2 regions of the Paenibacillus sp. FSL H3-0321 genome follow, and region 1 is predicted to be linked to the other one. Evidence: riboswitches for the same ligand, from Rfam matches in the RefSeq annotation. Region 1 holds a riboswitch; the other holds the start of a gene.
What was found. Region 1 has a riboswitch for cobalamin ahead of MHI45_RS23850 (DUF4430 domain-containing protein). Riboswitches for the same ligand answer to the same signal wherever they lie in the genome.
Positions count from the first base shown of each region.

Region 1 (5,143 bases):
GAGCTGACACAGGAGCAGCTGCTGGAGATTTCGTTCCTGCGCTACCGGAATACGGCGGATTGGCAGCCGCCGCTTGATTCCATCAGCAGGCAAAAATCCAATGCGCTGCGCGCTGCCTACCGCTGGTTCGGGGAGGAGAATCCGGATGAGGAACTTTTTGCCGGATTGTCACCAAAGGAGCTGGATGATGTACAGCTGCTCGGACGGCGGTGGCTGAAGGAATCGCGAAGTGTAGAGCCGTTCGAGCGCTTGCCGCTCGCTTTCTATCACAATAGTGACCGCGAGAGCGGCCCGCTGGATTATGACGCGCTGCTGGATCTGGTGAAGCGCAAAGCGGACGGCGACAAAGAAACGGTATACCGTTTCCTGGCCTGGTCACAGAACAACCGGCTGTTCACGGTGTCGAAGAAGAAGCTGTACCCGGGCTACCGCCGGGCGATTCTAAAGTATTTCCTGAACAGCGACCGTGAAGCCTTCAAGAGCAGGGATTTCCGCAAAAGTTATGTCTCCGCTGCCGGGCCTGCTCTGCAAAATGTATATAACGAAGCCCGCTCCCAGCTGGCTTCGCCGCTGGCGCGGTGGGTTAGCCGCAGCCGATTTCAACTCCTGATCTCCGGCTCCATTCTGGGGATCGTACTGATTGGCGTCATTATCGCCATCAGCCTGCTGCGGCCGGACAGCCCGGACACGGCTCTGCCGGAGGGCAGCGCAGCACCGGGCGGCGGCCAGCCGCCTGCTGCCGTGTATCTTAGCGGCAGCGGAGAAGGCACGGGCAGCAGACTGGTGTTCACCTTTGCTGACGCTGAAGAATGCACCGCCTTTACTCCGGCGGAGATCAGTGTAGCAGCCTCCGGTGGGGATCCGGAGGTCTACAAGGTCACGGCGACGTCGAGCCGATGCCTCGCTCCGTCGCCGGATGCGGGAGCCGCCGGCTTGAACGGCAGCAGTGGAACGGCAACGCCGGATGCGTCAGCCGGAGCAGAAGCCGGCGCGACAGGGAACGCGGATGCCGGAACAGAAGCCGGCGCGACCGGGACCACGAACGCCGGAACGGAAGCCGGCGCGACGGGTAACGCGAACGCCGGAACGGAAGCCGGCGCGACGGGTAACGCGAACGCCGGAACGGAAGTCGACGCAACGGGGAACGCGAACGCCGGAACGAAAGTCGACGCGACGGGTAACGCGGACGCCGGAACAGAAGCCGGCGCGACCCCGGCTGTGTCATCCGCGCCTTCGCCGGGCGTGACCGGGGGAGCTTCGTACCAAGTCACTGTGGATCTGGAACCGGGGGCTAAGCTGGCCGAGGGCAACATGATCATCGCAGGCGATTACAAGCTGACTCTGCAGTCGGATCCAGCACTTACGGCAGCCCCTACACCGAGTGCCCAGCCTACTGCAACTGCAACTGCGACTCCAACGCCTACGGATGATGGCGGAACAGCAACCGATGCTCCCGAGTAAAGCGATATAAACAGACAAAATCCTGAACCGCATGTTTTGCCCGGAGAGAGCAGGGCAGATGCGCGTTCAGGATTTTTTTCTTTACACTGAGCTCCGGTGTTGGTTATTGCGGATTATACCCATTAAAGGGAATATTTCCCTTTAATGTGGACTATAGATTGAGAATAAGTTGTATAAGACGAAATATTACCGCTAAATTATCCGGTTGAGCCACATGACGTGTTTTGCGAAATAATAGCGGGTGTAAATCCGCCTAATCCTTATTAATGTGGGAGTAGCTAAAACTTAGCGGGCATTTTTTCCGCTACTAATGATGAACTGCGTGCAGACAGGTTGGGAGCAACGAAGAGTGTGTTTGATGCTTTCGAAAAGGGATCAGCCGGCAACGGGCGGCATTGGAACAGCTTTTCTATAGACATACAAGGGAATAGTGGATATGATTATGAATATTAAAATTTGATAGTCTAGTGAAAAGGGTGCAGATTCTATCCATAGAATTTGCTTAAAAGGGAAGGCCGGTGCAAGTCCGGCGCGGTCCCGCCACTGTAAATGCGGAGCGACTCTTAAGGGTGCCACTGTCCTGTGAAGCAAGGACGGGAAGGCGGAGGGAAGCGGTGAAGCATAAGCCAGGAGACCTGCCTTTTTCTTGAACGTTTCTATTCTTCGTGGGGTAAGAATGCGGAACATTACAAATGGATGTGGTGGCGGAGCTTGAGCACCGCCGTGCTTCATTTGTATTCTTCCGAGGCCGCCCTTAGCAGGGGCGGTTTTTTTGAGGGATGAGGATGAAGTATAAGCCTGGTGCTGTATGTTATCCTTCTCTCTCGCAGAAACGGCCCCGTCCTTTTGAAAGGGAGAGCACAGCCGTTTCTTCTTGTGTCTGCTGCGCTTCAACTATTTTATTCACGGAAAGAGGTTAATGATGAAGACTCTTCTCTCTACCAAGTCCTTTATGCTTGGCCTGGCTTTATTGCTGGTTATTTCGATTCTGGGAACAGCGCTTGTTCCTTCAGGACAAGTGTTTGCCGGGGCGGTTGCCGCTACCGCGTCCGGGGGAACGGAAAGTGTTACGGCTGCTGTGTATGCAGCAGCCGAGTCTGGCGCAGAGCCGGCTGCAGCTGCATTAACAGCGAAGCAGCAGATTACCGTTGCCGGAGCGACCTATGCGGCTGCCGAGTATATGCTCAGCAGCGGTGTGACGTCAGAATGGCAGGCGGTTGGCCTCGCACAGGCGGGCTACAAAGTACCGGAAAGTTATGTCCGGCTGCTGGAGCAAAAAGTGCGGACGGCCAACGGCAGCTTTGCTGCAGTCACTGATTATGCACGGATTGTGCTCGCGGTACAAGCCGTGGGGGCTGATCCGGCAAATTTTGCCGGAAACGGCTCTGAGCCGGGTTTTAATCTGGTTGAGCGTATCTATAACAGTGACAAAATGAGCGGCCAGACGCTGAACAATCCGGTCTATGCGCTGCTGGCACTGGATTCAGGCAATTATACTATTGGGGCGGATGCCAAATGGAGCAAAGCGGCGCTGCTGAGCGAGATCCTGTCCAAGCAAAATGCAGACGGCGGGTTCGCCTTGACTTCCGGGGCAAGCGAGCCGGATATGACGGCGATGGCTTTGACGGCTCTTGCTGCGCATAAGAGTGATCCGGTGGTTGCAACTGCCGGGCAAAAAGCAGTAGCCTGGCTGTCTGCTGCGCAGGACAGCAACGGCGGCTTTGGAGGCAGCAGCGAAAGCGCGGCACAGGTCATTATCGGCCTTGCCTCCTTCGGGGTAGACCCGGAAGGAGCAGAATTCACCAAGGGTGAAGCAGATCTGATAAGCAGACTGCTCAGCTTCAGCGTAGAGGGCGGCGGGTTTGCCCATAATCAGGGCGGAAATGTAAATGCTTTTGCTACAGAGCAGGGGCTGCAGGCGCTGGTGGCCTACACCCTGTACAGCGGGGGCGGAAACGGCAAGCTGTATGACTTCACTAAGCCTGCGGTTCCGAATCCGTTAGTGTATGTTCCCCTTGTAATTGAAGGGCCGCAGAACACGCTGGGAGAAGGGATGGCATACGCAGGCAATGTCCTCGAGGTGCTGGAGAAAGTGGCAGCCCAGAAGGGCCTTCCGATTAAGAATGAATCGGGCAGCTATGTGACGGGAATCGGCGGTATCCAAGCCGGAATCTACGGCGGCTGGGATGGCTGGAAATATGCTGTGTCCCGGGACGGGGCATGGATTGATCCTGATGTAGGAATGAAGGACTTTAAACTTAAGGAAGCAGACCGGGTCCTCGTTTATTATGCGGGCAACGATACGCAGCTGGTGAATTCGCTGACGCTGTCCGCGTCGCAGCCAGGTGAGGAGGAGCCTTTCTCAGTTACGGTTACCCAGATAAAATGGGTATGGGACAACGCCACAAATATTTCGAGTCCTGTAACCTCAAGTGCATCTGGTGTGGAGGTGGCGGTCGGAGACCGGAAGGCAACAACCGGTGAAGACGGCAAAGCGGTCTTTGCCGAAGGTGTTCCGGCAGGAGACTATACGCTAACCGTAACCGGCTATGTTGCGGACAATGCACCAACTATCGCTAAATATTCGCAAGCTGTAAAGGTAATCTCCAAGAATGTACCAGTCCATCTGTCGGTTGAAGGACCTGAGGGGCCGGTCGCTGAGGGAGCGCTGCAAGCATCCAACGCGCTGGCGGCATTGAAGAAGCTTACGGCATCCGGAAATATTCCGCTGGAGATTACGGAGTCCTCCTACGGCAGTTATGTGTCGGGCATTAATGGGATTAAGAACGGAACTCATGACGGCTATTGGAACTTCCTGGTGTCGCGCGGCGGGAAATGGATCTACCCAAGCGAAGGCATGGGTGATTTCAAACTGCAGGTGCAGGACAAGGTGCTTGTCTATTTTGCCGGTGCCAACACGAAGGTAGTAAATTCCGTTGCAGTATCTCCACCGCAGCCAAAACCGGGAGAAACGTTTAAAGTGACCGTTACCGGGGTGGAGTGGGTATGGAATAACACGACATTTGCTTCCGAACCGGTTGTTTCACCGGCAGCCGGAGTGAAGGTAACCATTGGCGGTAAAACAGTCACTACGGACAGCCAAGGCGTTGCAGTTTTTGAAGGAGGCTTGTCCGGCAAAATATACACGCTGGCCGTAACCGGTTATGTTGCGGAAGCCACACCAAATATTGCCCGCTATACGGATTCGCTGAAGGTAGCTCCGGGCAATGTAACCTCCTATCTGTCCATTGAAGGGCCACAGGGTCCGGTAGCTGAAGGCACGCTGGAAGCATACAACGCGTTTGATGCGCTGCAGCAGCTGGCAGGTGCGAACAACATTCCGCTAAAGGTTACGGAATCTTCCTTCGGCATCTTTGTAGGGGGCATTAATGGAATCGATAACGGAGCCTATAACAATCAGGGTTACTGGGCCTTTGCCGTATCACGCGGCGGGGCGTGGATTTATCCGGATGTGGGCTTAAATGATTATATTCTGCAGACTTCCGACAAAGTGCTTGTCTACTATGCCGGAGAAAATACGCAGGTAGTAGATTCGGTACAGATTTCGCCTGCGCAGCCGAAGCAGGGTGAGGCATTCACCGCTAAGGTTACGCAGAAGAAATGGGTCTGGAATAATGACACGTATACTTCTGATCCGGTGACTTCACCGGCTGCGGGAGTG
Region 1 is NZ_JBBODH010000001.1:5,324,939-5,330,081, forward strand. Features, by position in the region: gene MHI45_RS23845 (GAP1-N2 domain-containing protein) at 1-1,461, shown strand, start outside; cobalamin riboswitch at 1,919-2,118, shown strand; gene MHI45_RS23850 (DUF4430 domain-containing protein) at 2,381-5,143, shown strand, end outside.

Region 2 (5,143 bases), 1.1 Mb from region 1:
CCCAATCAGGTACATTCACATCTGTCATTGACGCGAACCTTCTTTTACATTTCAAACTCTCTAAACCCTTATATTTCCAGACTCGCTAAACAGCTGCTTCAGAATGGCTTTGAACTCTTCTGCATTCCGGGGAGCAGTCTGCCCGGCAGTCAAACGGCCGGGCAGGCTATGCCATAAATCGGCGAGCAGCGGCAGGTCAAGGCCGATCGCCCGAATGTCTTCCCCGTCTGCAAAAATATCCTCCGGCGATCCGGCTGCCCGGCAGACGCCTTTATCCAGCACGATGATCCAGTCCGCCCAGCGGTAGGCCAGATTCATATCATGCGTCGCCATGACCACCGTGGTGCCCTTGGCATAAATGCTCTCAAGTCCCGCAAGCAGCTGTCTCTCGGAGAGCGGGTCCAGATAGGAGGTCGGCTCATCCAGCAAAATCAGCTCTGGCTCCATCGCCATGACCCCTGCGAGCGCCGTGCGCTTTTTTTGGCCCAGACTGAGCTGATGAACCGGCTTGTCTTGCAGAGCCAGCAGATTCAGCTGCTCCAGCACTTTCAGACAGCGCTTCTGAATAGCGGCCTCATCCATGCCCGTCCCCCGCAGTCCGAAAGAAATATCCTCGATAGGCGTACTAAGAATCAGCTGCTGCTCGGGGTCCTGAAAGACGAGGCCCACGCGGCGGCGCAGGGCGGCCAGCTCTTTTTTGGAATAGGTTAGCGGGGTACCGCCCTGCAGCACCTTGCCTTTCTGCGGACGCAGTACGCCAACGGCATGCAGGAACAAGGTTGATTTGCCGGAGCCGTTGTGGCCGAGCACTGCTGTTTTTCGTCCTTTGGGGATGGAGACAGTCAGCTCCCGCAGCGCAGGTTCCGCCGTGTCCGGATAACTGTAGGCGACCCCCTCAAAGACCAGGCTATATTCGTTATTCATTGCAATCTCCTTACTCTTAGTTCAGTCTCCACTTTAACTCCTGCCGTTGGCCGCTTCCCCAATCAAGAAATCACCAGCTCCGCAAGATCCATAGCTGAGCCAGCAGCAGCAGGAAAATACCGGCGCAAGCCTGAACCGTGAATCTGCGCGGCACCGGGCGTGACACGTACGGCGGTAAAATGATCTCACCCATGTACCCCCGGGTTATCAGCCCCTGTGACAGCCCATAGTAGCGGTGCATCGTATTCGCAAACAGCGAGCCCGCCATTCCCGCAACTTCACGCAGTTTGGCCACCCGTCCTCTTCTGCCGCCGCGCAGCCGCCGGGCCAGCATCATTCCATGTGCTGTATCGCTCAGCAGGAACAGAAAACGGTACATAATCAGCATGAGCTCCAGTACGATCTGCGGCATCCGCAGCCTGCGGAGTACCTGCAGCAATTCTCCGAACGGTGTTGTAAATATGATAAAAAAGCAGCAGGTCAGGCAGGCCAACACGCGCGCCAGCAGCAACCCTGCCCGGTGCAGTCCCTCCGCTGTAATGTATAGTGAACGAGTCGAAGCCGGGAGCTGCAAGGACATTAACGCCTCACCGGCAGTTGGATGGCCAATTTCAAGCAATAGTGCCGGCAGGCTCAGACAAAAGAACAAAAGTGCCGTACCAAACAGCAGGCCGTAGGCGCGCAGCGGGATTTTGGCGTACAGGACGCACCACACGGTCATCCAGCCCGCAATCACAAGCTGCAAGGCCGGATGAAGCGCATAGGAAAGGATGAACATGACTGCTGCGAACAGGCCTTTCCACATCGCGGGCAGCTGCCTCAGCGCATTGCTGTAGGATAACGCATCAATTCTTCTGATCATTAAGCTTGCGCCGGTCCTGTCTGCCTTTCAGCAGGCCGATGGAATAGCCAATCACTCCGGCCCCGATCGCCGCCTGCAGCGCGAACAGCATGCTTTCCGTTTCGCCAGGCAGCTCCGTCAGCGGTTTGAACCACGGCTCATAACCGGGATCAATCTCTGTAATTACACCCTCTGCGGCATCATCAGCCCCGCCGAATTCCCCGTTCACCAGCAGCAGAGGCAGCACCACCAGCAAAATCACCGCCAGCAGCATCAACCCATTTTTCCACTTATTGCTCATCACAGACTTCCTCCCTTGGTTTGCCGTTTCAGCAGCGACAGCTCATTCGGGTTGTAGGATTTCAGCCAGTTCCAGAGCAGCACGGTCAGCAGCCCCTCGCTGATGGCGAGCGGAATCTGCGTCACGGCAAAAATACCGCCGAACTTAATCAGAGAAGCCAGCACACCCCCGTCTGCCGCCGGAAAAGCCACTGCAAGCTGAACCGAGGTCACCACATACGTCATGAGATCAGCCACTGCCGCCGCCATAAAGACTGCCAGCTTTTCACGCCCATTCACCTTCATTAGCAGCTTATAGACCGCATACCCGGCAAAAGGACCGGCCACCGCCATCGAAAATGCATTCGCTCCGAGTGTCGTTATCCCCCCGTGCGCCAGGAGCAGCGCCTGAAACAGCAGCACAACAGACCCGATTACGCTCATCGGCAGCGGCCCCAGCATTACAGCACCAAGTCCCGTTCCTGTAGGATGGGAGCTGCTTCCGGTTACGGAAGGCATTTTGAGTGCCGACAAGACAAAGGTAAATGCACCCGCCAGCCCAAGCAGCAGCTTCAGCTCCGGGTTGTCCTTGGTCATTTTCTTCAGCTTAAGGACTCCAAGGGTAAAAAACGGCAGAAACGCCACCCACCAGAATACGGCCCAGCCTACCGGCAGAAAACCCTCCATAATATGCATCGCGTTGGCCGTGCCCGGCTCATTCAGCAAAAAATAAAAGGTAAATCCGGCAATGAGTGCAGCAAAACTCCAAAACTTGCGTTTGTTCATCCTTTTCCCTCCATGGATTCGTCATTTTGTGCCGCATCAAATCAAAAACTCCCGCCCCGGGGGGTGGGAGTGCTATGTACGTCATCAGATATGTAAGAGATGGTGGTACCGCTGCAACATCGCGGAGAATTCGCAGAATTGTAATGTGGGGGAGCTGAAGCTGGCACTTGCTCTGCACCAAATCTTCAAAATCCACCGTCCCCAAAACTGCATGCCTTCATCTCTTTAACCAATTCGTACACCGCTCCTATCCGCGTAGAGTCGTGGTGCGCGCAAACAAGGTAGGTCTCCTGGCTCGGGATCATAACGCCTTCCTTCGTCTTCCCCGGCTGTTTGCCGAGTGACATGCTGAAGTTCAGCTCTTCCTTACAGTGGCGGGACCGCTCGGGATTTGCACCCGATTCCCTGTTACCCCTTGTAGTTACAAGGGCACCTTGTCTTATCGCTAATTTATCCTGTACATTATAGTGGACTTCGCCGGGTGGTGTCTGTGATAAAAGTGGAGCGGCAAAGTTCTCCAGCACACCATCCGGTGAACCCAACGGGTTGTAAGAAAGCCATTTAAGTAATATAATTATTAACTATATAACTTGAATCCGGAGGCGTACCCAGAAAATGAAACTTGATCTTACCGAAGATTCCCTGCCGGTGTACGAGGCGCTCTCAAGCGCTGTACGTCTGCGAATGCTGCAGCTGCTTGCTGTTCAGCCCATGAATGTAAAGGAATTGGCGGGAGCGGTCAAGCTGAGCAGCGCCATTATGACAATGCATGTTCGTAAGCTGGAAACGGCCGGACTGATCCGCACCCATATGGCTCCCGGACGAAGCGGACTGCAAAAGATTTGTTCTCTTGCCGCTGAAGGGGTGGAGATTATCTTCCCACTCCAGGCCAAAGCAGAGCGCAAGGGTCACCGGAAAGAAATACCGGTCGGACATTATTCCGATTTTGAGATAGAGCCAACCTGCGGGCTGGCCACTACCGAGCATATCATCGGCAGCTTCGACGATCCCCGTTATTTCTGGGATATGGAGCGGATGAATGCCGGAATTCTCTGGTTTGGCAAAGGTTATGTCGAATACAAAATACCCAACTTCCTGTTGTCCAGCCAGCAGCCGGAGGAGCTCATCATTACGATGGAGATTGCCTCCGAAGCACCCTCAACCAATAATAACTGGCCTTCGGATATTGCGTTTACGCTGAATGGCCAGAAGCTCGGGTTTTGGACTAGCCCAGGCGATTACGGAGACAGCCCGGGGAAATATACCCCTGCCTGGTGGCCGGCGTACACCAATCAATACGGCCTGCTCAAGCAGCTGCGCATTACCCCAAAAGGAACCTATATGGACGGCTTAAAACTCTCAGACATTACGCTGGAGCAGGTTGCAATCCGCAACAAGCAGTGGACCTTCAGGCTCTCGGTGGAAGAGGATGCCGAACATATCGGCGGGCTCACCTTATTCGGCAAAGGCTTCGGTAATTACAACGAGGATCTGGTCATAGAGCTGTTCTATACCGATGGATTCAATGGTGCTGACGCGGATAAAAGGGATGCAGCAGCAGGTGCTGACAATGGGAATGGAACAGTCTCCTAGCCAAGCGATGCCTTCACTGTAAAGTCCGCATATATATTCTTCTTTTCTCACATAAACGCCCCCATCCCTCGCGGTATTGCATCCACGAGTGATGAGGGCGTTTAAAATTTCAGTATGCCTGGGACTCCATGGGGTTCTTTCCGGTATTCACAGCCAATGATGCTTCCTCTGTGACAAAGGCTCTCCAACGGCTTGGCGGAACGCTACTCCGTGACCGGACTCCACAAACCGCCGCCCGGCAACGGGCAGCCGCGCTCCTTCAGCTTGGCCACTACCGGAATGATACAGCCACAGGCCGTGCATGTTACGCCATCCTGGAGCTTCGGACAAGCTGAGCAAAGGGCAACCCGCTCCCTGTATACTTCATCTGAAGCGGTGTTGTCCGGGGTGAACATTGATGAAGCCAGAATCCGGGCAATCTGGGCATCCGTCACCTTGTACTCTTCCCGGCAGCCCTTGCAGGTTGATAAAGTGCTCATAACGGATGCTCCCTTAAGCCTTCGGGGTAATTTCCAGCACGGTCACCGACATCGGAGGCAGCTCAACGTTAAGCTTGCCGCCTTCCAGCTTAAAGCCGGTAAACGGCTGTGGCGTCACTGCCTCCGGCTGGCTGAATGTATTGTGGGCATCAATTGCTGTTCCGGCCAGCGTCGTTCCAGTAATCCCAACCTCTTTCCCGGCAAGTCCGCGCAGCTCCAGCGGAAGCGATGCTGCTGCAGC
Region 2 is NZ_JBBODH010000001.1:6,436,334-6,441,476, reverse strand. Features, by position in the region: gene MHI45_RS28580 (energy-coupling factor ABC transporter ATP-binding protein) at 61-924, opposite strand; gene cbiQ (cobalt ECF transporter T component CbiQ) at 995-1,786, opposite strand; gene MHI45_RS28570 (energy-coupling factor ABC transporter substrate-binding protein) at 1,770-2,066, opposite strand; gene MHI45_RS28565 (energy-coupling factor ABC transporter permease) at 2,066-2,830, opposite strand; cobalamin riboswitch at 3,094-3,282, opposite strand; gene MHI45_RS28560 (ArsR/SmtB family transcription factor) at 3,446-4,423, shown strand; gene MHI45_RS28555 (DUF6171 family protein) at 4,627-4,902, opposite strand; gene MHI45_RS28550 (alpha-N-arabinofuranosidase) at 4,916-5,143, opposite strand, start outside.
Region 2: linked by a shared signal. The riboswitch ahead of MHI45_RS28565 (energy-coupling factor ABC transporter permease) and the one ahead of MHI45_RS23850 (DUF4430 domain-containing protein) in region 1 are both predicted to bind cobalamin.